Regions from separate parts of the Rhizobium sp. PL01 genome, predicted to be linked through region 2. Evidence: predicted binding sites of a transcription regulator. Region 2 holds the regulator's gene; each other region holds the start of a gene.

Region 1 (7,646 bases), on a different contig from region 2:
TCTGGCGAACCAATGACTGAAGTGCCTTGCGCACGATGTTGATACCGGCAGTTTGATCGTCGTTTGCACCCTTGATGTCGAGAACGATCGAGGCGCGCAGCAGAGCAGTACCGCCGCCTGGGACGATGCCTTCTTCGACCGCTGCACGGGTTGCGTTCAGCGCATCGTCGATACGGTCCTTCTTTTCCTTCACTTCGATTTCAGTCGCACCGCCGACGCGGATGACTGCAACGCCGCCCGAAAGCTTGGCAAGACGTTCCTGCAGCTTTTCCTTGTCGTAGTCGGAAGTGGTTTCCTCGATCTGCGCCTTGATCTGGGCGACGCGGCCATCGATTTCGGCCTTCTTACCCGCTCCATCGACAAGGATGGTGTTTTCCTTGGTAATGGTGACCTTCTTGACGCGGCCGAGCATGTCGAGGGTGACATTTTCGAGCTTGATGCCGATATCCTCGGACACGACCTGACCGGCGGTCAGGACCGCAATGTCTTCGAGCATGGCCTTGCGGCGGTCGCCGAAGCCCGGAGCCTTGACGGCAGCAATCTTCAGGCCACCACGCAGCTTGTTGACGACCAGCGTCGCAAGAGCTTCGCCTTCAACGTCTTCCGAGATGATAAGGAGCGGCTTGCCGGTCTGCACGACGGCTTCCAGCACAGGCAGAAGCGCCTGCAGATTGGATAGCTTCTTTTCGTGCAGGAGCACATATGCGTCTTCGAGTTCAGCAACCATCTTTTCAGGGTTGGTGACGAAGTAAGGCGAGAGGTAGCCGCGGTCGAACTGCATGCCTTCGACGACTTCGAGTTCGGTTTCGGCGGTCTTGGCTTCTTCAACCGTGATGACGCCTTCATTGCCGACCTTCTGCATCGCGTCAGCGATGTAATGGCCGATTTCCGTTTCGCCATTGGCGGAGATCGTGCCGACCTGGGCCACCTCTTCTGACGTGCTGATCTTCTTGGCCTTGGCCACCAGCCCCTTGACCACTTCCGTCACGGCAAGATCGATGCCGCGCTTCAGGTCCATCGGGTTCATGCCGGCTGCAACCGCCTTGGTGCCTTCGCGAACGATGGCCTGGGCGAGAACGGTTGCCGTTGTGGTGCCGTCACCGGCGATGTCATTGGTCTTGGAGGCCACTTCGCGCACCATCTGGGCGCCCATGTTTTCGAACTTGTCCTCAATCTCGATTTCCTTGGCGACCGTTACACCATCCTTGGTGATGCGCGGTGCGCCATAGGATTTGTCAATGATGACGTTGCGGCCCTTTGGACCAAGTGTGACCTTGACGGCATCGGCGAGAATATCGATGCCGCGCAGCAGCTTTTCGCGCGCTTCACGGCCGAATTTGATTTGTTTGGCAGCCATAGAAAGAACTCCCGGGCGCATCGCCCAATGATATCACAAGGAAAAATTACGGACAGCGCGGCTGAGATCAGCCGATAACGCCCATGATGTCGGCTTCCTTCATGATCAGAAGGTCTTCGCCGTTGAGCTTGACTTCGGTGCCCGACCACTTGCCGAACAGGATACGGTCGCCGGTCTTGACGTCGAGGGCGATGAGAGCGCCATTGTCGTCACGGGCGCCTGTGCCGACGGCGACTATTTCGCCTTCCTGCGGTTTTTCCTTGGCGGTATCCGGAATGATGATGCCGCCCTTGGTCTTCGCTTCGGCTTCGATACGGCGAACAACAACGCGGTCGTGCAGCGGGCGAAAATTGGTATCAACCATGTTTGGATTCCTTAATGGGCTCGCAGCCGAATGGCTTCTCCCCTGCACGATGAATAGCACTCCGCGCTTGGGAGTGCCAGAGATCATTCTGCGGCATACGGTGATCACAATCGCTATGTGTACGAATAATTAAAACATAAAGCCGGTGTTGTGTGTTAAAGAATTGAATATCCGATTTATCACGGGAGTCCGGCGATGAGATCATTCTTCGATTCCATCTATCAGTTTCAATATGTGCTTTTCTTCATTCAGTGGACATTAACGTTGTCTTTGGCGATCGGCGTCTGCATCGCTGTCGATAAGGCATATTTCTGACCAGAGTGAACGTTTTACCTAGTTTTCATATCTCAAAAACCAGTTCCCGCTCCGTCCGGAGCGTCGCCGAAAGACCATCACGATGATCAAGTTCCGCCCCAAGACTGAAGAAGAGTTGAAGCAACTGACTGCGCCGGTGGCGGAAAAATCCGTCATCGCCAAGCCTACGGGTCCGAAGAAACGCGCGAACGACTGAACGCGTCTGGTCGGCGCCGGAAACGCTGTGCCTGAGGAAAACACACTCCTAACCGCAGAAGACAAAACCCGTGGCGCCCTCTGAAATAAAACGAGCCCATGGACATCGACGCGATATCCTTCAACTCTGTGGCTCCGCTCCGAGCTGGCTGCCTCGTTGAAATTGGCGGCGATCTTCTGGGAGGCGGAAAAGCCCTGCAAGCTGAAACGAAGTTTATTGGGTTTTGTGCAAGCTTCAGTGCGGACGGCGAATGCGGTTGCTAGCCGCTGAGCGATACTTGACCTCAAACCGTGCGAAGCAGTGTTTAAAGGGATGAATTGTCAAATATTGCGAGATAGCCCCTGAGTTACTGCCAGTCTCAACCACTCGTTTAGATCACCCGGTTATCGTCGTTAAAACGCTGCGCCTGGAAACCGATACCAATGAATCCCTGGAATGAACTACTTGCCAACCTTGCGATCGTCGCCATAACGACATCGCTGTGGACTTTTGGACATCGACACATGGCGCATTTTACGCCGCGCTCTAGGTCAGCAGCATATGGTGGAATTATGGCGTGTGGAACGCTCGGAGCGATGTCGCTGCCGTTTCAGTTCCATTCCGGCGTCTTTCTTGATCTTCGCTACACTCTTTTGGCGATCTCTGGCCTGTTCGGAGGCCCCGTCGCTGCCGCAACTCCCTTTGTGGTGGCGGTCGGTCGCCGCATCCTGAGTGGCGGAACCGGCCTCTCCGTGGCGCTGCCTCTGATATTCATGGCGACAGCGAGTGGACTGATCGCCCACAGGTTTGTCCGTGGCATTCCTGATGGGCGGAGCATTTGCGTGGTGTCGCTGGCAGTTGTGTTCAGCGGTACGGCTGCATTTTTCGTCAAAGTGCCGTTCGATCAATGGTCCAATGTCATGCCAGCGGTCGTTGCGCCGTTTGCGCTTCTGCTTTTTGTTTCTGCGATGATTTCGAGCCTCGCGATTTCGCAGGAGCTAAAGCGGCAGCAGGCAACCACCCTTAACCGCATCTACAGAGCGATCATCGAGGCTCTTCCCGACTGTTTGAATGCCAAGGATCTCGATGGTCGGTTTATCGCAGTAAATCCAGCGACCGCAGCACTGATGGGCGCGGGGACCCCTTCCGATCTTATCGGCAAGACCGACTTCGACTTTTATCCTGAGAAAGCGGCGCGGACTTTCCGGGCGGACGAAGAGGCGGTTCTGCGCGAGGGAAAGCCGGTCGTCATCGAGCAGCGCTTCACCCGTACGAATGGTGTGGAGACGTGGCTTGCCACGTTAAAAGCGCCGTTCCACGATGACGATGGTAAAATGATTGGCATGATCACGCACAATCGGGAGATCACCGACCGGAAACTGCTGGAACGCGAACTGGCGCAAACCCAGCGACATCTGGCCGGCGCGCTGGCCAGCATGGCCGATGGTCTAGCCATGTTCGACCACAGAGGAGCGCAGGTTTTCAACAATGCGCGATATCTCGAACTCTTTCCTCTTACGGCTGACGTCCGGTCGACTGGAGCTTGCCTGAGGGCGATCATCCGGGTCGCTATAGAACGTGGGGAGGAGATGAACGGCGGTGGGAACTGCGACGACATAATAGAAAGGTCCGCGGATGCAATTTTGCGACCAGGCGACCGCCAGATGCGCCTTGCGGATGGGCGCTGGATCGAAGCGCGCACGCGGGCTACCGAGGAAGGCGGAAGTCTGATTGTTTTTTCCGACGTCACGAAAAGCAAGAAAACTGAGGAGGAACTTCGTACCTTGAACAAGAGGCTTGAGGTGATGGCGCACACCGACGGCCTGACGGGACTGCTCAATCGGAGAGCCTTCGATAATGCCCTGGAAGACCTTGTCTACCGAAATTCCCAAACCTCCGCAGGGCCGAGCCTGCTTATGATCGATGTCGACAAGTTCAAAGCTTACAATGACACCTACGGACATCCGGTTGGGGACATCTGTCTGAAGAGCGTCGCAACTCGCGTCGCCGAGATCATGACGTCGTATCCCCGCAGTGTGGTTGCGCGGTACGGCGGTGAGGAGATTGCCGTCATCATTCCTCAATGCGACAGCGCTGCCGCTCTCTCCGTGGCAAGACTTCTTTGTACCCAGGTCCGGAGTATGGAAATCGAGCATGTCGGCAGTGAAAAAGGGCGGGTAACTGTGAGTATCGGAATAGCGACGATAAACTCAGCCGGCGTCCGCGGAACGAAGGCACTGCTCAGATCGGCCGATGAAGCGCTTTACACTGCGAAGGCGGCAGGACGGGACTGCGTGAGAGGCCGAGACCAGTCGGACGATGTGGCGGTAGCATGAGCCTAAACGGAGGGAACAACCACTCCGCTCATGCGCAGTCTATTTAATGTCAACGGCGCCGCGTCCAAAGACCTTCTTGGACAAGATCGTTGACGTTGCGGGGAAGCTGCGATCGATGTCGGCGATCTGAGGAAGGTACGCTACGTCGGGCGCGCATGCGGCGAAATGTTCGATGCGCCCGCCGAGCGGCGCGATCGGTCACCATGATGCCTTTGAGAGTCGATTTGCCCAAGCCGTTCGGCCCGACCACGCAGTCGGCGATCGCCTTGCTAAGGTGATGCACGGCTGGATGACCTTCGTAACCGAGCGCCAGATCATGAAGGGTTACGGCGGACGCGCATATCACACCGGGTAGAAATGCGATAGTGGCCGCCTCTTGTGAGGCTGGTTAAGCTTCAACCTTTGGAAGAAAGATTGGCGACATGGACCACTCAGCGCAACTGGCACCGCTTTGCACACCGTGCCACAGGAGCATCAAACAAGAGCGCAACAAATGACTTCATTGCTGAAGCCGGTTTCTTCTCTCCACAAGAAGCTCATGTTCGACAAAACGCTTTCCAGCGTCGGTAAGACCTGTTTTCTCGGTCAAGCCAAGCTCGCGGAATTTCCGGTCAGTGTCGTCACTGAGGGTTGCGCTTTGGTGACTGAAGAGCCTCAACAGATCGTTCCATTCGTTGTACGTGAATTCCCACCTTTCTATCATGATCATCTCCCTGTCGAACTGATTGATGATAGCACGCTTTTGCTTCTGGAGGGCGTCGAGCTTTTAATTTCGGCGTCGGGTTAACCAGTTTTCCATTTTATTCTAACCCTGTCATCGGCGGCTATAAGTCAAATTTTTCAAGCCATTACCAAACGCAAAGCGGATCAACGCCAAATGAAAATTACGGCTCAATCCCAGGCGGAAATCAACAGCCGCCTGATCGCTATCGAGTGGGGTGTTCAAACAGTGCCGCCGATGAGAATATGTGACTGCAATGAACCCCGGGCGAAACACGGTATACAAAGCAAGTGACCGGCCGCATGACAACACAGGCTTGGACCGAGGCCGGTATCGATACATTGATCGACGAGGGCATACCCATGTTAAGGTCCAGGTCAGAGCCATGAAACTCGCGGTAGCGGTCCAGGATCTCCTGGTTCTTCGCCGACCTGCAGGAAGTGCAAAGGGAACTGCTGGAGTGTTGGTTGCGTAAAAACACAGGCCCATGGCCTGGTTGAGAACAGAGGGCTTTCGCAGATGAATCTCAGACTCATGATCGCAGCTGCTTTCACCTTAATCTCGGGTGTCGCAGTGGGCGCCGATGAATTGGTTGGTAATTGGAAAACTCAAGACGGTCAGATTTCGCTCATCAAGCGTTGCGGCTCAGAATATTGTATAGTCGCGAAGTCGGGCCAATATGCCGGCCAAAAAATTGGCTCCTTTACGGCCACGGCGGACGCTTACACGGGTCGAATTACGGTTCCTCGAAACAAGGCCACCTATAGCGGCAAACTCACTGTTACGGGCGACAGTTTGAAACTTCGAGGCTGCGCAACGAATGTGCTGTGTAAAACACAGACCTGGGTCCGTGCGAATAAATAGCGTTTGACATGGGGCGAACTGCTTTGGGACCTCAAAAGGACACGGATCCACAAATCCATCCTCGCAGGATGAAATGTATTCCGATGTAACGTGATCAGCGAGCAACTAAATTCAGCTCAGACTCGTTATAAATGTTGGCTCGGGTCGCGTTAGGCGCGGGGCTGTTGCACTCAAGCATTGAAAGACCTGCATGCCCATATCTCTTAAGCTGATTTCCCTGGGAACAGCAGTTCCTCCTTTCGTGATTGATCAGCATGACGCCGCCATTGCCGCACACACAGCTTTTGCCTCTCGATTTGGCGAGTTTGATCGCCTGGCAAAGGTGTTCAATAGCGCCGGGATCAAACGTCGCTACGGTGTCCGGCCCATTGACTGGTATCTGAAAACATCCGGCTGGCAGGAGAGGAACGCGGCGTACATCGAAGGAGCCTGCGATCTGTTCCTCGATGCGGCCAACAAAGCCTTGGCCTTGGCAGGACTGTTGGCATCCCAGGTCGACATCGTCGTAACCGTGTCGTCGACGGGCGTCGCAACGCCGAGCCTGGATGCTCGTGTGAGCAGCAAGATCGGATTTCGTGACGATATCCTGCGAGTGCCTGTATTCGGGTTGGGCTGCGCCGGCGGCGTGTCGGGTTTTGCGATTGCAGCGAAGCTGGCATCATCGAGGCCGGGCTGCATCGTGCTGCTGGTGGCAGTGGAGACCTGCACTCTCGCTTTCCGTATGGACAAGCTGACCAAGGCGAATATCGTAGCTACAGCTCTTTTCGGGGATGGCGCCGCAGCCTGCGTGATCAGCGCCACAGAGAGGGGTATCGCGGAAATCGAAATGAGCGGGCAGCACACTTGGCCTGACACACTCGGCATCATGGGATGGAGTGTTGATCCAGAGGGTTTGGGTGTCATCTTCGACCGAGCCATCCCCCCTTTCGCTGAAGCCAATATCCGGCCGGCAATTGCATCTATCCTTTCTCCTTCTGGCCTGTCTATCGCGGATGTCGATCGATTCGCTTGCCATCCCGGCGGTGCGAAGGTGATAGATGCACTCGAGACCGCTCTAGATCTTGGCCAAGGTACACTCAATCACGAGAGGGGTGTCCTGTCCGACTACGGCAACATGTCCGCGCCAACCGCACTTTTCGTGCTTGAACGGCTCATCGCTGGAGGATTGCCAGCCCGTACTATGATGACGGCGATGGGACCAGGCTTCACGGCCAGTTGCGTGTCATTGAAGGCCGCAGCATGATCGTTTCAATCCTTTTGCTGACAGCGGTAACGTGCGAGCGTGTCAGCGAATTGTGGCTGGCGCGCCGAAACACAGAAAGGCTGCTGGAAAAAAGCGCCCTCGAGGTAGCCGCCGGGCATTATCCTTTCATCGTCATTCTGCATAGCTTATGGCTGGCTGGCCTCTGGCTGCTTGCGTGGAATGCCAACGTCTCGCATGCATGGCTGGTCGTCTTTCTGCTCTTGCAGGTCTTGCGCTTCTGGACACTCGGCACGCTCGGCCGGCGTTGGAC
Region 2 (7,646 bases):
TATCGCTGAACCCCGAATGGCCTTTCACGCGCATCAGCGAATAGGTAGCGGTGACGCCGCCCTCCAGCGGCACCAGAAATCCGACTTCCTCGACCAGCGATCCCGATTGCGTCGAAACGCACGGGTGGACCTCGCGTGACGTACTGAACTGCGTATCGAAAAAATCATCCGGCGCCAGATCGCGCATCCGCCACAGTCCGGCTGGATGACGATTGTTGCAGGCGACGTAGAAGGGGTCGAGCAGATAGGCGCCGCCGAGATAGGCTGTCCAGGCCTGTGGCGCCACATGCCTGGTATAGCCGTCATGCAGCAAAAACGGCCGCGCATCATAAGGAAAGACGAACACGCCGGACAGATCGAACGCCGCCGCCTGGCGCAGCATCGCGTCGAGCGCCTCGCCGAACCCCGGCGTCGAGAGACCATCTATCAGCGCGGCGATCTGGCGGGATTCGTCTGGCAGCAAAGGCGGCACCTTCATTTCTTCGGGCGAAGTATCCCCTATGGGATATCGACAGCCCCTGTCGCGTCAACAATAATCCTTGGAAAGATAAAAGCACGAGGAGAACAGCGATGGCAGGCAGACTTTCTGGAAAGACCGCATTGATCAGCGGAGGTGCCGGAGGCTGCGGCCTTGCTGCCTCCCAGCTCTTCGCCCGCGAAGGCGCCCGCGTCGGCATCGTCGACCTGCCACGCAGCAAAGGTGAAGAGGTTGCGGCCGCCATTCGCGCCGAGGGCGGTGAGGCAATCTTCGCGCCGGCAGACGTCTCCGTCTCCGCCGACGTGAAATCGGCGGTCAAAGCCGTGGAAGATGCGTTCGGGCCGATCAAGGTTCTGTTCAACCACGCCGGCATTCTGGCCGTCGGCCCGTTTCTGGAAACGGAAGAGGACGAGTGGGACCGGCTAATGGCCGTCAACGTCCGCTCGATGTTCCTGATGACCAAGGCCGTATTGCCGGGCATGCTGGCCTCGGGCGGCGGCAGTATCGTCTCGACATCCTCGATCTCGGCTGTCGCTGCGACGCCGATGGAGGTGCTCTACGACACGACCAAGGGCGCCTGCCATATGTTCGCCCGCGCCATCGCCGTCGAATTCCGTGATCGCGGCATCCGTTCCAACGCCGTCTGCCCCGGCTTCATCGCCACCGATCACGGCAAGCGCGAGTTGGTGGGCCTTGCCAAATACGGGGTCGATGTTTCCGATGCGGCGATCGCGGCCCAGCAGGGGCGGATGTGCGATCCGATGGAAGTGGCGCAGGCCGCTCTCTTCCTGGCGAGCGACGAATCCAGCTTCGTCAACGGCACGCATCTGTTCGTCGATAATTGTTTTACGGCGATGTGAAGAACAAACGGGAGAACGGGACCATGATGGAAGCAGGCGGCCACTGGCGCAACTGGGTGGGAAATCAATCATGCATCGTGCGGCACCGGGGGGCGCCGGATAGCGAAGCGGCTCTGGCGCATATGGTGCGCGAGGCAACCGCGAAAGGATTGAACGTGCGATGCGCCGGTTCGGGGCACTCGTTCACCCCGGTGGCTTTGACCAGCGGGCTGCACCTGACCCTATCCCGCCTGCAGGGCATCAGCCATATCGATACGGCGCGCAAGCGCGTCTCCGTGCATGCCGGCACCACAATCAACACGTTGGGCAAGGCTTTGAAACGCAGTGGCCTGTCGATGATCAACCAGGGCGACATCGACAGCCAGGCGCTGGCGGGCGCGCTGACCACCGGTACTCACGGCACCGGACTTGCACTGGGCAATATGGCCTCGCAGATCGTCGGCATGCGGCTGGTACAGCCGGACGGCAGTATCCTTGCCATCGACGACAGCGAGCCCGATATGCTGAACGCTGCCCGCGTCTCCATCGGCATGCTGGGCGTCATCTCCGAAATCACCCTGCAGGTGATGGACAGCTACAATCTGCATGAAAAGCTGTGGCGCTGCACCTTCGACGAATGCATGGAGCAGCACGACGATCTCGCCGCCAACCACCGGCATTTCGGCTTTTTCTGGTGCCCCGTTCCGGAAAGCCGTCATTGCTATTGCCTGCCGGATACGTCCTCGGTTTCGACCACGACCAACCTCTCCGACGTCTGCGAGATGAAGACGATCGACATCACCGATGCACCGCCGATGGAAAGTGCTTTCGAGAAGATCGCCTACTCCTCGGAAATCTACCCGATAGAATATGTGCCGAACTTCCATGAACTGGAATATGCCGTGCCGGTCAAATACGGCAAGCAGGCCTGCACCGAAGTGCGCAAGCTGATGCTGGAGAAACATCCGACCTGCATCTACCCGATCGAATACCGCTTCACCGCCGGTGACGGCGGCTGGATCAGCCCGTTCTTCGAACAGGATTCGATCACCCTCTCGGTCTCGGGCCAGCCGGGCACGGACTACTGGAACTATCTGAAGGATGTCGACAATATCCTGCGCCAGTTCGGCTCACGTCCGCATTGGGGCAAGCTGCATTTTCTCGGCGCCGAGGACGTGACGGCGCTTTATCCGCGCGCCGGAGATTTCCGGGCTCTGCGGAACAAGCTCGATCCTGAGGGGCGGTTCTTGAACGATCACCTGAAGCAGTTGTTCGGGTGATATCGTGCAGTTTGGAGGCTGAGCGAGGCGACGCGCAGGCATTGCGTGTCGCCGGGAGACCGTGTGTGGTAGAAACAGCCGGCGTTCATCGTTCTTGAGCGCTCACGCGGCAATGCGCGCGACAATGAGGGCGGGAGGCTAGCCATGAACGGTGCTGATATTCTTTGCGATGTGCTTTTGGCCAATGACGTCAATATCTGCCTCGCCAATCCCGGCACGTCGGAGATGCATTTCGTCGCGGCGCTCGATCGTCGGCCTGACATGCGCTGCGTGCTTGGGCTTTTCGAGGGCGTGGTGACTGGCGCCGCCGATGGTTATGCGCGGATGACAAACCGGCCGGCCGCAACCTTGCTTCACACGGGGCCAGGATTGGCAAACGGGCTCGCCAACCTTCACAATGCCCGGCGTGCCCGCGTTCCCATGATCAATGTCGTCGGTGACCATGCCTCCTATCACCTTCCTTTCGATGCGCCCCTGACGAGCGACATCGAGAGCTTGGCCGCGCCGATGTCCAACTGGGTGCGGCGGATAGAAGGGCCAGACGACGTTGCCACGGCGACAAAGGCAGCAATTCATGCCTCGCTATCGCCTCCGGGCATCACAACCCTGATCCTGCCCGCCGATGCGGCATGGGGCGAGGCAAGGCGTCCCTCGTCGGTCGCGAGCGACCGTCCGCAACCCGCCGTCGCCAACCGCGCCGCAATACGCGGCGTCGCGGACGCGATCCGCAAAGCCCGCGGCCGGGCTGGAATTCTGGTGCGCGGATTGGCAGCATCCGCCGATTCCCTGGAGATCGCCGGGCAAATCTCGGCGGCGCTTGAGGTGCGCCTGTTCAGCGAAGTGCAGGTGGCGCATATGCAGCGTGGTCGGGGACGCGTCGCGACAACCCGCATCCCCTACCCGATCGACGCGGCATTGGAGACGCTGGCCGACATTGACGTGCTGGTTCTCGTTGGCGCGACTGAGCCGGTTGCATTCTTCGCATATCCGGGCAAGCCGGGACGGCTTGTCCACGAAGGCTGCCAGGTTCTGACTTTGGCTGATCATGGCGAGGACCTGAAAACGGCGCTGGAAGAGCTTCGCGATGAATTGGGGATCAAAAGTTCGCAGCCAGTACCGCTGGTAAAAACGATCTCCGGCGAAGGACGACCCAGCGGACCGCTCACAGAAGACGCGATAGCAGTGATCGTGGCGCAAAAACTTCCGGACAACGCCATCGTTTGTGATGAAGGGATCACCTCCGCCCGACGGTTCTATTCATTGTCCGAACAGTCTGCGCCGCACGACTTCATGATGAACACCGGCGGCGCCATCGGTATCGGCATCCCCTTGTCCATCGGAGCAGCGATCGCCTGCCCCGACCGGAAGGTTTTGAACCTGCAGGCCGATGGCAGCGGGATGTATACCATTCAGGGATTGTGGACCCAGACGCGGGAAAATCTCGACATCATCACGATCGTCTTTGCCAACCGCACCTATGCGGTGCTGCATGGAGAAATGCGCAACGTCGGGGTTCAAACGATCGGGGAAAATGCGCGGCGCATGCTGGATATCGATAATCCGTCGCTGGACTGGGTGTCAATGGCAAAGGGAATGGGCGTGGACGCGGCTCGTGCCCACACGTGTGAAGAGTTCACACGTCTCCTCGATAACGCTTTGTCACGTCATGGCCCGTTTTTGATAGAAGCCGTCATCTGACGGCCAACAGCCCATCATTCGGGTCATTGGCCGTCAGATAAATCAGTTCGGCAGTTGCCCAATGCGCTGCATTGAGCGGCTTCGCCTCAAGCCTCCGGTGTTTCTTCCGTAGCAACGGCCTTCGGGCCACCCTTGGCGACGCCGACCATGGCGGGGCGCAGGACGCGTTCGCCGATGGTGTAGCCGGCCTGAACCACCTGGACGACTGTGCTGTTCGGCACTTCCGTATTCGGAACTTCGAACATCGCCTGGTGGAAGTTCGGGTCGAATTTCTGGCCGATCGGCTCGAGCTTCTGAACGCCATGACGTTCCAGCGCCGAGAGCATGGCGCGTTCGGTCATTTCGACGCCTTCGATCAGGGCATTGAAACCGGTATCGCCAGCTTCGCGGGCTTCTGCCGGAATGGCATCCAGCGCGCGGCGCAGGTTGTCCGACACGGCAAGCATGTCACGGGCAAAGCCGGCGACGGAATAGGACTTGGCGTCCTTGACGTCGCGGGCAGTGCGGCGGCGCAGGTTGTCCATTTCAGCGGCAAGGCGCAGGTAGCGGTCGCGCATGTCAGCGGCTTCGGCCTTGGCAAGCTCCAGCGGATCCGGCTCGGAAACGGCTGTATCGACCTCTTCGGCGGCGGCCTCTGCATAGGCAGCAGCAGCTTCGTCCGCGTTCGCTTCAGCACCGTGTTTGTTCATATCATCGGTCATGACCGGTCTCCGGAATGTCAATATGTCTAGGATTTGGTGTCGATATCGAGCTTTGGAGCCCAAAAATCAAGGGTACAATCGAAAGCTGCCGGAAAAACCGGCCTTCTTCCGGCCGGTTATCGCGACAAACGCGACATCAATTGCGCAGTATAGTCCACCATCGGCACGATGCGCGAATAATTCAGCCGGGTTGGGCCGATGACCCCGACAGCGCCGACGATCTTGTCGTCACCATCCTTGTAGGGGGCGACGATCAGCGACGAGCCGGACAGCGAGAACAGCTTGTTTTCCGAACCGATGAAGATCCGCACCCCCGGCCCGCTTTCGGCCAGATTGAGGATTTCGATCAGGCTGTCCTTCTTTTCCAGATCATCAAACAGCATGCGGAGACGATCGACGTCCTCGGCGCCGGCCAGCCCCTCAAGAAGATTGGCACGGCCGCGCACGATCAGCTGCGTCGGCTTGTCATCAGCCTCGCTGCCCGACCAGATGGCGAGGCCACGCTCGACCAGATCCTGGCTCAGCGTATCGAGTTCGCGCCGGACGGTTTCCTTGACCTTTTCAAGCTGGCCGCGCACCTCGGGCAAGGTCTGTCCGGCAAGATGCGCATTCAGGAAATTGGCGGCTTCCGTCAACTGTGAACTGGTCACACCGGCCGGAAGTTCGATGATCCGGTTTTCCACCTGATCATGTTCGCCGACGAGCACGGCCAGCGCCTTGGTGGGCGCGAGCCGGACGAATTCGACATGCCGCAGCACCGGATCGTTCTTGGTGGTAATGACCAGCCCTGCCCCACGCGACATGCCCGACAGCATCTGGCTGGCATCATTGAGCAGCGTTTCGACGGGCTGATCGCGGTCGGCGCGGCGCACGTGCCGGTCGATCGAGGCGCGGTCCTCGGGCGAAAGGTCGCCCACCTGCATGAAAGCATCGACAAAAAAGCGCAGGCCATTCTGTGTCGGCAGGCGCCCGGCGCTGATATGCGGAGAATAGATCAGGCCGAGGTCTTCGAGATCGCTCATGACATTGCGCACGGAGGCCGGTGACAGCGACATCGGCAGAATCCGCGACAGGCTGCGCGATCCGAGCGGCTCGCCGCTTTCGAGATAGCTTTCCACAATACGACGGAAGATTTCGCCAGACCGCTCGTCAAGCGCCGAAAGCCTTTCCCGCATTGCAGATTTATCCAGTACCATTCGAACGCGAAAACCCATGCTGTTGAAGTCAATTGAAATATAGTGATCCCGGCCCGGATAGCAAAAGGGAAATTGGCCGGAAAGCCCGCCTTACAACGCCTTTTGCCGCTCCTCCACTCTTTTAGCGCAAATGATTTCCCTTCCAGCCAACATAGGCTAGAAGGCTGACAAACATCACAGGAGTTCATGATGCGGCCTTCCGGCAGAAAAACCGACCAGATGCGCAAGGTTTCCTTCGAGCGCAATGTTTCCAAACATGCAGAAGGATCCTGCCTGGTAAAGTTCGGCGACACGCATGTGCTGGTGACGGCGAGCCTGGAAGAAAAGACGCCGCCATGGCTGCGCAACAGCGGCAAGGGTTGGGTCACCGCCGAATACGGCATGCTGCCGCGCGCCACTGGCGAACGCATGAAGCGCGAAGCCGCCGCCGGCAAGCAGAGCGGCCGCACCCAGGAAATCCAGCGCCTGATCGGCCGGTCGCTGCGCGCGGTGGTCGATCTGAAGGAACTCGGCGAGCGCCAGATCTCAATCGACTGCGACGTCATCCAGGCCGATGGCGGCACCCGTACCGCCTCCATCACCGGCGCCTGGATCGCACTGCACGATTGCCTGAAATGGATGGAAGCGCGCAATATGATCAAGGTCGAGAAGGTCCTGAAGGACCATATCGCTGCGATCTCATGCGGTATCTTCGCCAACCAGCCGGTGATCGACCTCGACTACCTCGAAGACTCCGCCGCTGAAACCGACGCCAATTTCGTCATGACTGGCTCGGGCGGTATCGTCGAAATCCAGGGCACGGCGGAAGGCAAGCCGTTCTCGGAAGAAGAATTCGGCACGCTGCTCGGCCTTGCCAAGAACGGCATTGCCGAACTGGTCGGCATGCAGAAGCAGGCAATCGAGGGCTGAACCATGGCCGCACCGTTCGAAGGCATTCTGGAGACGGCGCTTTACGTCGACGATCTCGACAAGGCGGAGGCGTTCTACGGCTCCGTTCTCGGTCTCGAGAAAATCAGCCGCGCTGGCAACCGGCATATCTTCTTTCGCTGCGGCCCCGGCGTTCTCCTGATCTTCAATCCGGCGGAGACGATCAAGCCGCCGCTGCCGCATGGCACCACTGGCGCAGGGCATATGTGTTTCCAGGTGACAGCCGGGGATCTGGATGCCTGGCAGGCGAAACTGTCGGCATCGGGGATTGCCATCGAATCCGAGGTGCTTTGGCCATCGGGTGCACGGTCCCTCTATTTTCGCGATCCAGCCGGAAACAGCCTGGAATGCGCCGAAGCCAGCCTCTGGGCTATCGACTGACACGAATGGGCGGCGCCTGTCCGCTGGATGAGAAAGACGCAAATGCGCAAGCTTGAAGACAAGACCCTGATCGTTGCCAGTCACAATGCCGGCAAGATCCGTGAAATCCGCGACCTGATCGGGCCGATGGGCTTTGAAGCCAAGTC
Region 3 (7,646 bases), on a different contig from region 2:
ACGATACCTTCCTGAACGGCAGCGCGCGTTGCGTTCAGCGCGTCGTCGATACGGTCCTTCTTTTCCTTGACTTCGATTTCAGTCGCACCGCCGACGCGGATAACGGCAACGCCGCCAGCGAGCTTGGCAAGACGTTCCTGCAGCTTTTCGCGGTCGTAATCGGAAGTGGTTTCTTCGATCTGGCCCTTGATCTGAGCAACGCGGCCTTCGATTTCGGCCTTCTTGCCAGCGCCATCAACGATGGTGGTGTTTTCCTTGGAGATCGAAACCTTCTTCGCACGGCCGAGCATTTCGAGCGTAACGTTTTCCAGCTTGATGCCGATGTCTTCGGAGATAACCTGGCCACCGGTCAGGATCGCGATGTCTTCGAGCATGGCCTTGCGGCGATCGCCGAAGCCTGGAGCCTTGACAGCAGCAATCTTCAGGCCGCCACGCAGCTTGTTGACGACCAGCGTAGCAAGAGCTTCGCCTTCAACGTCTTCCGAGATGATGAGGAGCGGCTTGCCGGTCTGAACGACGGCTTCCAGAACCGGAAGCATTGCCTGCAGGTTGGAGAGCTTCTTCTCATGGAGAAGGATGTAAGCGTCTTCCAGTTCTGCAACCATCTTTTCAGGGTTGGTTACGAAGTAAGGGGAGAGGTAGCCGCGGTCGAACTGCATGCCTTCGACGACTTCAAGCTCGGTTTCGGCGGTCTTGGCTTCTTCAACCGTGATGACGCCTTCATTGCCGACCTTCTGCATCGCTTCAGCGATGTACTGGCCGATTTCCTTTTCGCCATTGGCGGAGATCGTGCCGACCTGGGCCACTTCTTCCGAAGTGTTGATCTTCTTTGCCTTGGCAACGAGGTCCTTGACGACGGCTGCAACAGCCAGGTCAATACCGCGCTTCAGGTCCATCGGGTTCATGCCGGCTGCAACAGCCTTGCCGCCTTCGCGAACGATGGCCTGGGCGAGAACGGTAGCAGTCGTCGTGCCGTCACCGGCGATGTCGTTGGTCTTCGAAGCAACTTCGCGGACCATCTGGGCGCCCATGTTCTCGAACTTGTCTTCGAGTTCGATTTCCTTGGCGACGGAAACGCCGTCCTTGGTGATGCGCGGTGCGCCGAAGGACTTGTCGATGATGACGTTGCGGCCCTTAGGACCGAGCGTTACCTTGACTGCGTCTGCGAGGATGTCGACGCCGCGCAGCATCTTTTCGCGCGCGATGCGGCCGAACTTAATTTCTTTGGCTGCCATGTTAAAAACTCCCGGGCTGATGCCCAATTGGTTTTATGGAAAGTGGAAAGGTGGCAATCGGCTAAATCAGCCGATAACGCCCATGATGTCGGCTTCCTTCATGATCAGAAGGTCTTCGCCGTTGAGCTTGACTTCTGTGCCGGACCACTTGCCGAACAGGATACGGTCGCCAGCCTTGACGTCGAGCGCGATGAGAGCGCCCTTGTCGTCACGGGTGCCGGTGCCGACAGCGACGATTTCGCCTTCCTGCGGCTTTTCCTTGGCGGTATCCGGAATGATGATGCCGCCCTTGGTCTTGGCTTCAGCCTCGATACGGCGCACGACAACGCGGTCATGCAGCGGGCGGAAATTGGTGCTTGTCATTGTCTAATCCCTCGATCAAATGACTTCACGGGTCGTCTTTGCGGCCCGATGGATGGATGTTAGCACTCCTATTGCTTGAGTGCTAGCGACTTGCAGATAAGGATGGCCGCGAGGTGAGTCAAGAACGGGCTGTCGAAAATATTTCATCGATCATGGTTATCTGACTGGCATGTTCTTGACCCAACAACACGACCTGAATGTGACACCCGTCCATCCTTCCTTCACTGAGACCGCAAAAGTCTGGGCAAGGATCGGATTGCTGAGTTTCGGCGGTCCGGCAGGGCAGATTGCGCTGATGCACCGGGAACTGGTGGAGGAGCGCCGCTGGATCTCGGAAAGCCGGTTCCTGCACGCTTTGAATTTCTGCATGCTCTTGCCAGGGCCCGAGGCACAACAGCTCGCCACTTATATCGGCTGGCTGCTGCACGGCACGCGCGGCGGCATCGTTGCGGGGCTGCTGTTCATCCTGCCGGGTTTTATTGTCATCCTTGGCCTGTCGTCGGCCTATGCGGTCTTTCACGAGAGCGGCTGGTTGACCGGCCTGTTCTTCGGCCTGAAGGCAGCGGTGCTGGCAATCGTCATAGAGGCCGTCATCCGTGTTGGCCGCCGGGCGCTGAAAACCCGCTTTGCGCTCATCGTCGCGGCGCTCGCCTTCGCCTTCCTGTTCTTTTTTGATCTGCCTTTCCCGCTCGTCGTGCTGGCAGCCGGCATCGCCGGATACGTCGCCACGCGCCTGCAGCCGGCAACAGGTGAAAAAGCGATTGCCGCTGCAGCGAAACAAGCTGCAGCCGACAGGCCTTCGGTCATAGACAGCAGCTTTCCCGATGTTGCTTCAAGCTGGAAGCGCACGATTCAGGTTCTTGTTCTCTGGCTCATCCTCTGGATCACGCCGTTTGTCATTATCGGAGCGATGCTCGGGTTCGGGACCGTCTACACCGCCATCGGCCTGTTCTTCTCCAAGATGGCCGTGGTGACCTTTGGCGGTGCCTATGCTGTTCTGGCCTATGTCGCCCAGCAGGCTGTCGAGACCTATCATTGGCTGAAACCCGGCGAAATGCTGGATGGATTGGCACTGGCGGAAACCACCCCCGGTCCGCTGGTACTGGTTCTGTCCTTTGTTGGCTTCATGGCGGCCTTTCGCGCACCGCTCGGTCTTGATCCGCTTGTGTCCGGCTTGCTCGGCGCCACGCTTGCCACATGGGTGACCTTTGTGCCGTGTTTTCTCTGGATCTTTCTCGGTGCGCCCTATGTTGAGGCTCTGCGCAACAACCGGGCCCTGTCCGGCGCGCTTGCGGCGATCTCGGCGGCGGTCACCGGCGTCATCCTCAATCTGGCCGTCTGGTTCGGTCTGCACGTTGTTTTTTCCAGTGTGGATCGCTTTGTGGCAGGGCCTGTTTCCATGCCGCTTCCCGCTTGGCAGACATTCCAGTTGCCAGCTTTCGGCTTGGCGTTTTTGGCAGCCGTACTGCTGTTTTTCTTCAAGCGCGGCGTCGTGACGACGCTGGCCATCTGTGCGGTTGCCGGTTGGATGATCCGGGGATTTTAGCGGTTACAGCTCGGTCCACGCCGGAAACCTTGGAATTCAGCCGCCATTTTCCGGATGGAGACTTGTGTTTTCAACGCCTGCCTGCGATGTCAGCCCGACCATTTCTTTTCTGCGGGAAGCCAGCATGGCCGTTCGGATCAACAGTTTTCGCGACATTGCCAGCCGTTATGATGTCGTGCTCTGCGATGTCTGGGGCGTGCTGCACAATGGTGTCGAGGCGTTCAAGGGCGCTTGCGAAGCGCTGACCGAAGCGCGCGCCAAGGGTCTGACGGTTGTTCTGATCACCAATTCGCCCCGCCCGCATCCCGGCGTTATCGTCCAGATCCGTGGCCTTGGCGTGCCGGATAGTGCCTATGACCGCATCGTCACATCCGGCGATGTCACCCGCGCGCTGATCTCAGCCGGTCCGAAGAAAGTCTATTTCATCGGTGCGGAAAAGGATCTGCCGTTGCTCGAGGGCCTCGGCGTCAGCATGGTTTCTTCCGAGGAGGCGGAGATCATCGTCTGCGCCGGCTTTTTTGATGACGAAACCGAGACTGCCGAGGACTATCGCGCCACGCTCTCAAACCTTGCCAAGCGTAAGGTGCCGTTCATCTGCGCCAATCCGGATCTGGTCGTCGAGCGTGGCCACAAGCTCATTCCCTGTGCTGGCGCCATCGCCAAGGTCTATGAGGAGCTTGGCGGCGAAACCCGGATTTCCGGCAAGCCCTATGTGCCGATTTATCGCGCGTCCCTGACGGAAGCCAAGGCCGTGCGCGGCGGGCTCGACCTGTCACGGGTGATCGCGGTCGGCGATGGCATGCCGACGGACGTCAAGGGCGCACAGGATTTCGGTCTCGATGTTCTCTATATCAGCGCCGGTATCCATGCGGCTGAATACATGACTGCTGAAAAGACCGACGAGACCAAGCTGACGGCATTCCTGAAGAACGAGGGTGCCACGCCAAAATGGTGGATGCCGAGACTGGCGTGACGCATTGAGCGTGATTGACCTGCACTGAGAGATGACTGGCTAACAGACATGACGGTTTTTCATCGTAACGAGACCCGCGAACCTCTTCCAGAAGCGCTGCGCGGCGGGGTCATTGCCATCGGCAATTTCGACGGCGTACATCGCGGCCATCAATCGGTGCTCGACAGGGCACTGGAAGAAGCGCGGGCGCGCGGTGTTCCGGCCCTTGTGCTGACGTTCGAACCGCATCCGCGCAGCGTCTTTCGGCCGGACCAGCCGGTTTTCCGCCTCACACCGGCGCCGTTGAAGGCGCGTATCCTCGAAGGCATGGGCTTTGCCGCTGTCATTGAATATCCGTTCGACCGCACCTTCTCGCAGCTGTCCGCATCCGACTTCATCCGCTCGATCCTGATGGACTGGCTGCATGCCGGCCATGTGGTCACCGGCTTCGATTTCCATTTCGGCAAGGGCAGGGAAGGTGGCCCTGCCTTCCTGATGGCCGCCGGTGGCGAAAACGGTTTTGGCGTGACGCTGGTTGACGCTTTTCGCGACGAGAATGCCTCGGTGATTTCCTCCAGCCATATCCGCGGACTGCTGGGTGAGGGCGACGTTTCCCACGCGGCCGGTTTGCTCGGTTATCGCTATACGGTGGAATCCGAAGTCATTGACGGCAAGAAGCTCGGCCGGACGCTCGGCTACCCCACCGCCAACATGCAGCTCCCGCCGGAAGTCGAACTCAGGAATGGCATTTACGCCGTGCGCTTCCGCCGTGCTGATGGCAGTATCCACGACGGCGTCGCCAGCTTCGGCAAACGCCCGACGGTCGATAGCGACGGTGTTGCGCTGCTCGAAACCTTCGTCTTCGATTTTTCCGGCGATCTCTACGGCGAAATCTGTTCCGTCTCTTTCTTCGGCCATCTGCGCGACGAGCTGAAATTCGAAGGCCTCGATCCGCTGGTGGTGCAGATGAAGCAGGACGACGCCGAAGCCCGCGCCTTGCTCTCCGGCGTCAAGCCGCTCAGTATGATCGACAGTAAAATCGCATTCGGTCTGGATGCACACTCGTAAAGGATGATCCCGATGGCCACCACGCCCCGCCGGCCCGTCAGCGCCATGGATGCCGCCGAAGCTTTGTTCAAGCCGGTCAAGAAGGCACCGGCGGCGCCCGTCGAAAAGCGTGCTCTGCCGGAAACCAAGGAACTCGTGTCGATCAAGCTCGACAGCGCCATCCTGCACTATTTCCAGGACGACGGTCCGGGCTGGCAGGATCGTATCAACGACGCGCTGCGCGCCGTGATGCTGGCAAACCCCAAGGACTGAGTTTGCGGTTTTGCGGCGCGATCACAAGATACGGCCGTGCCGATGCACAATCCTGCCCTGTGCGCCGCTAGCCTCTTCCTTTTCGCGCGAAAACCGCTTAAACAACCGCCACCATGACCCGATATCGTCGATTGATACGTGATCAGCGAATTATTGGCCCGGCCTTCCCAGCGCTTTGATAGCCGCCGGAAGGTCCGGGTTTTCGGCGTTCGACATGAGCGCCACCGTTTCCCTTATGATATCCCGTTCGCATGCGCGGCGACACGCGCCCAGATATGATTGCTGAAACCATGACCGATACCGCTGACAAGCTTGATTATTCCAAGACACTCTATTTGCCGGAAACCGAATTCCCGATGCGCGCCGGTCTGCCGCAGAAGGAGCCGGAAACGGTTGCCCGCTGGCAGGAGATGGGCCTCTACAAGAAGCTCCGCGCCTCTGCCGCCGGCCGCGAAAAGTTCGTGCTGCATGACGGCCCGCCCTATGCCAACGGCAACATCCACATCGGCCATGCGCTGAACAAGATCCTCAAGGACACCATCACCCGCTCGTTCCAGATGCGCGGTTTTGATGCCAACTATGTTCCGGGCTGGGATTGCCACGGCCTGCCGATCGAATGGAAGATCGAGGAAGCCTACCGCGCCAAGGGCAAGAACAAGGACGAGGTTCCGGTCAACGAGTTCCGCCAGGAATGCCGCGACTTTGCCGCCAACTGGATCAAGATCCAGTCGGCCGAGTTCAAGCGTCTGGGCATCGAGGGCGACTTCGACAATCCCTACACGACCATGGCCTTCCATGCCGAAGCCCGTATCGCTGGCGAACTCCTGAAGATCGCCAAGAGCGGCCAGCTCTATCGCGGCTCCAAGCCGATCATGTGGTCGGTGGTCGAGCGCACCGCGTTGGCGGAAGCCGAGGTCGAGTATGCCGATATCGAGAGCGACACGATCTGGGTGAAGTTCCCTGTTCTCGAAGGGCCAGAAAGCCTGAAGGCCGCCTTCGTCGTCATCTGGACCACGACCCCCTGGACTATCCCGGGCAACCGCGCGATCGCCTATTCGTCACGCTATCCCTATGGTCTGTTTGAGGTCGAAAGCGCAGAGAACGATTTTGGGCCTCAGCCGGGCGAACAGTTGATCTTTGCAAAGCGCCTTGCTGATGAATGCGCTGCAAAGGCGAAAGTAACGCTCAAGCTGGTCCGCGATGTTACGGCGGAAGAGTTGGGCGCGATCACCTGTGCCCATCCGCTTGCTGCCCTCGGCTACGACTTCAAGGTCCCGCTTCTGAATGGTGATCACGTCACCGACGAGGCGGGTACCGGTTTCGTCCACACGGCGCCCGGCCATGGTGCCGATGACTTTGAAGCCTGGATGGACAATGCCCGGGCTCTCGAAGCGCGTGGTATCTCGTCGAAGATCCCGTTCACTGTCGATGATGCCGGCTTCTATACGACCGATGTCCCGGCTTTCGGCCCGGATCGCGAAGGCGGTGCTGGCCGGGTCATGGATGACAACGGCAAGAAGGGTAATGCCAACGAGCTCGTCATGAAGGCGCTGATCGAGGCGAAGACCCTCTTTGCCCGCGGTCGCGTGAAGCACAGCTATCCGCATTCGTGGCGCTCGAAGAAGCCGATCATCTTCCGCAATACGCCGCAATGGTTCGTCTATATGGACAAGGATCTTGCCGACGGTACGACGCTGCGCTCGCGCGCCCTATCGGCCATCGACAACACCCGCTTCGTGCCGGCAGCCGGCCAGAACCGCCTGCGTGCCATGATCGAGAACCGTCCGGACTGGGTGCTGTCGCGCCAACGCGCCTGGGGCGTCCCGATCGCCGTCTTCGCCGACGAGCAGGGCGAAGTGCTGATCGATGAAGCTGTCAACGCCCGCATCATCGAGGCCTTCGAGGCCGAAGGTGCGGATGCATGGTTCGCAGAGGGTGCCAAGGACCGTTTCCTCGGCAATGATCATGATCATGCCAAGTGGATGCAGGTCATGGACATCCTTGATGTCTGGTTTGACTCAGGCTGCACGCACACCTTCACGCTGGAAGACCGTCCGGACCTGAAATGGCCGGCCGACGTCTATCTCGAAGGCTCCGACCAGCACCGCGGCTGGTTCCATTCGTCGCTGCTCGAAAGCTGCGCGACGCGCGGCCGTGCGCCTTACAATGCCGTCGTCACCCACGGGTTCACGATGGACGAAAAGGGCGAGAAGCAGTCGAAGTCCAAGGG

What was found. Region 2 encodes HrcA, which represses chaperone genes, less so after heat shock. Its sites were predicted from a motif close to GTTAGCACTCNCNNNNNGNGAGTGCTAAC; they were not measured.
Positions count from the first base shown of each region.
Region 1: the regulator HrcA is predicted to act here: its motif matches at 1,774-1,802, upstream of groES (co-chaperone GroES).
Region 3: the regulator HrcA is predicted to act here: its motif matches at 1,657-1,685, upstream of groES (co-chaperone GroES).

Region 1 is NZ_JAWQUM010000021.1:19,758-27,403, reverse strand. Features, by position in the region: gene groL (chaperonin GroEL) at 1-1,357, opposite strand, end outside; gene groES (co-chaperone GroES) at 1,425-1,721, opposite strand; gene R6X40_RS31110 (diguanylate cyclase) at 2,655-4,547, shown strand; gene R6X40_RS31105 (hypothetical protein) at 5,041-5,334, shown strand; gene R6X40_RS31100 (DUF2147 domain-containing protein) at 5,788-6,132, shown strand; gene R6X40_RS31095 (type III polyketide synthase) at 6,323-7,375, shown strand; gene R6X40_RS31090 (isoprenylcysteine carboxyl methyltransferase family protein) at 7,372-7,646, shown strand, end outside.
Region 2 is NZ_JAWQUM010000005.1:35,042-42,687, reverse strand. Features, by position in the region: gene R6X40_RS13385 (helix-turn-helix transcriptional regulator) at 1-463, opposite strand, end outside; gene R6X40_RS13380 (SDR family NAD(P)-dependent oxidoreductase) at 571-1,338, shown strand; gene R6X40_RS13375 (D-arabinono-1,4-lactone oxidase) at 1,362-2,597, shown strand; gene R6X40_RS13370 (acetolactate synthase large subunit) at 2,742-4,295, shown strand; gene grpE (nucleotide exchange factor GrpE) at 4,382-4,996, opposite strand; gene hrcA (heat-inducible transcriptional repressor HrcA) at 5,113-6,171, opposite strand; gene rph (ribonuclease PH) at 6,382-7,101, shown strand; gene R6X40_RS13350 (VOC family protein) at 7,105-7,500, shown strand; gene rdgB (RdgB/HAM1 family non-canonical purine NTP pyrophosphatase) at 7,543-7,646, shown strand, end outside.
Region 3 is NZ_JAWQUM010000003.1:140,212-147,857, forward strand. Features, by position in the region: gene groL (chaperonin GroEL) at 1-1,235, opposite strand, end outside; gene groES (co-chaperone GroES) at 1,302-1,598, opposite strand; gene chrA (chromate efflux transporter) at 1,774-3,144, shown strand; gene R6X40_RS08440 (TIGR01459 family HAD-type hydrolase) at 3,269-4,117, shown strand; gene R6X40_RS08445 (bifunctional riboflavin kinase/FAD synthetase) at 4,166-5,164, shown strand; gene R6X40_RS08450 (BrnA antitoxin family protein) at 5,177-5,416, shown strand; gene ileS (isoleucine--tRNA ligase) at 5,707-7,646, shown strand, end outside.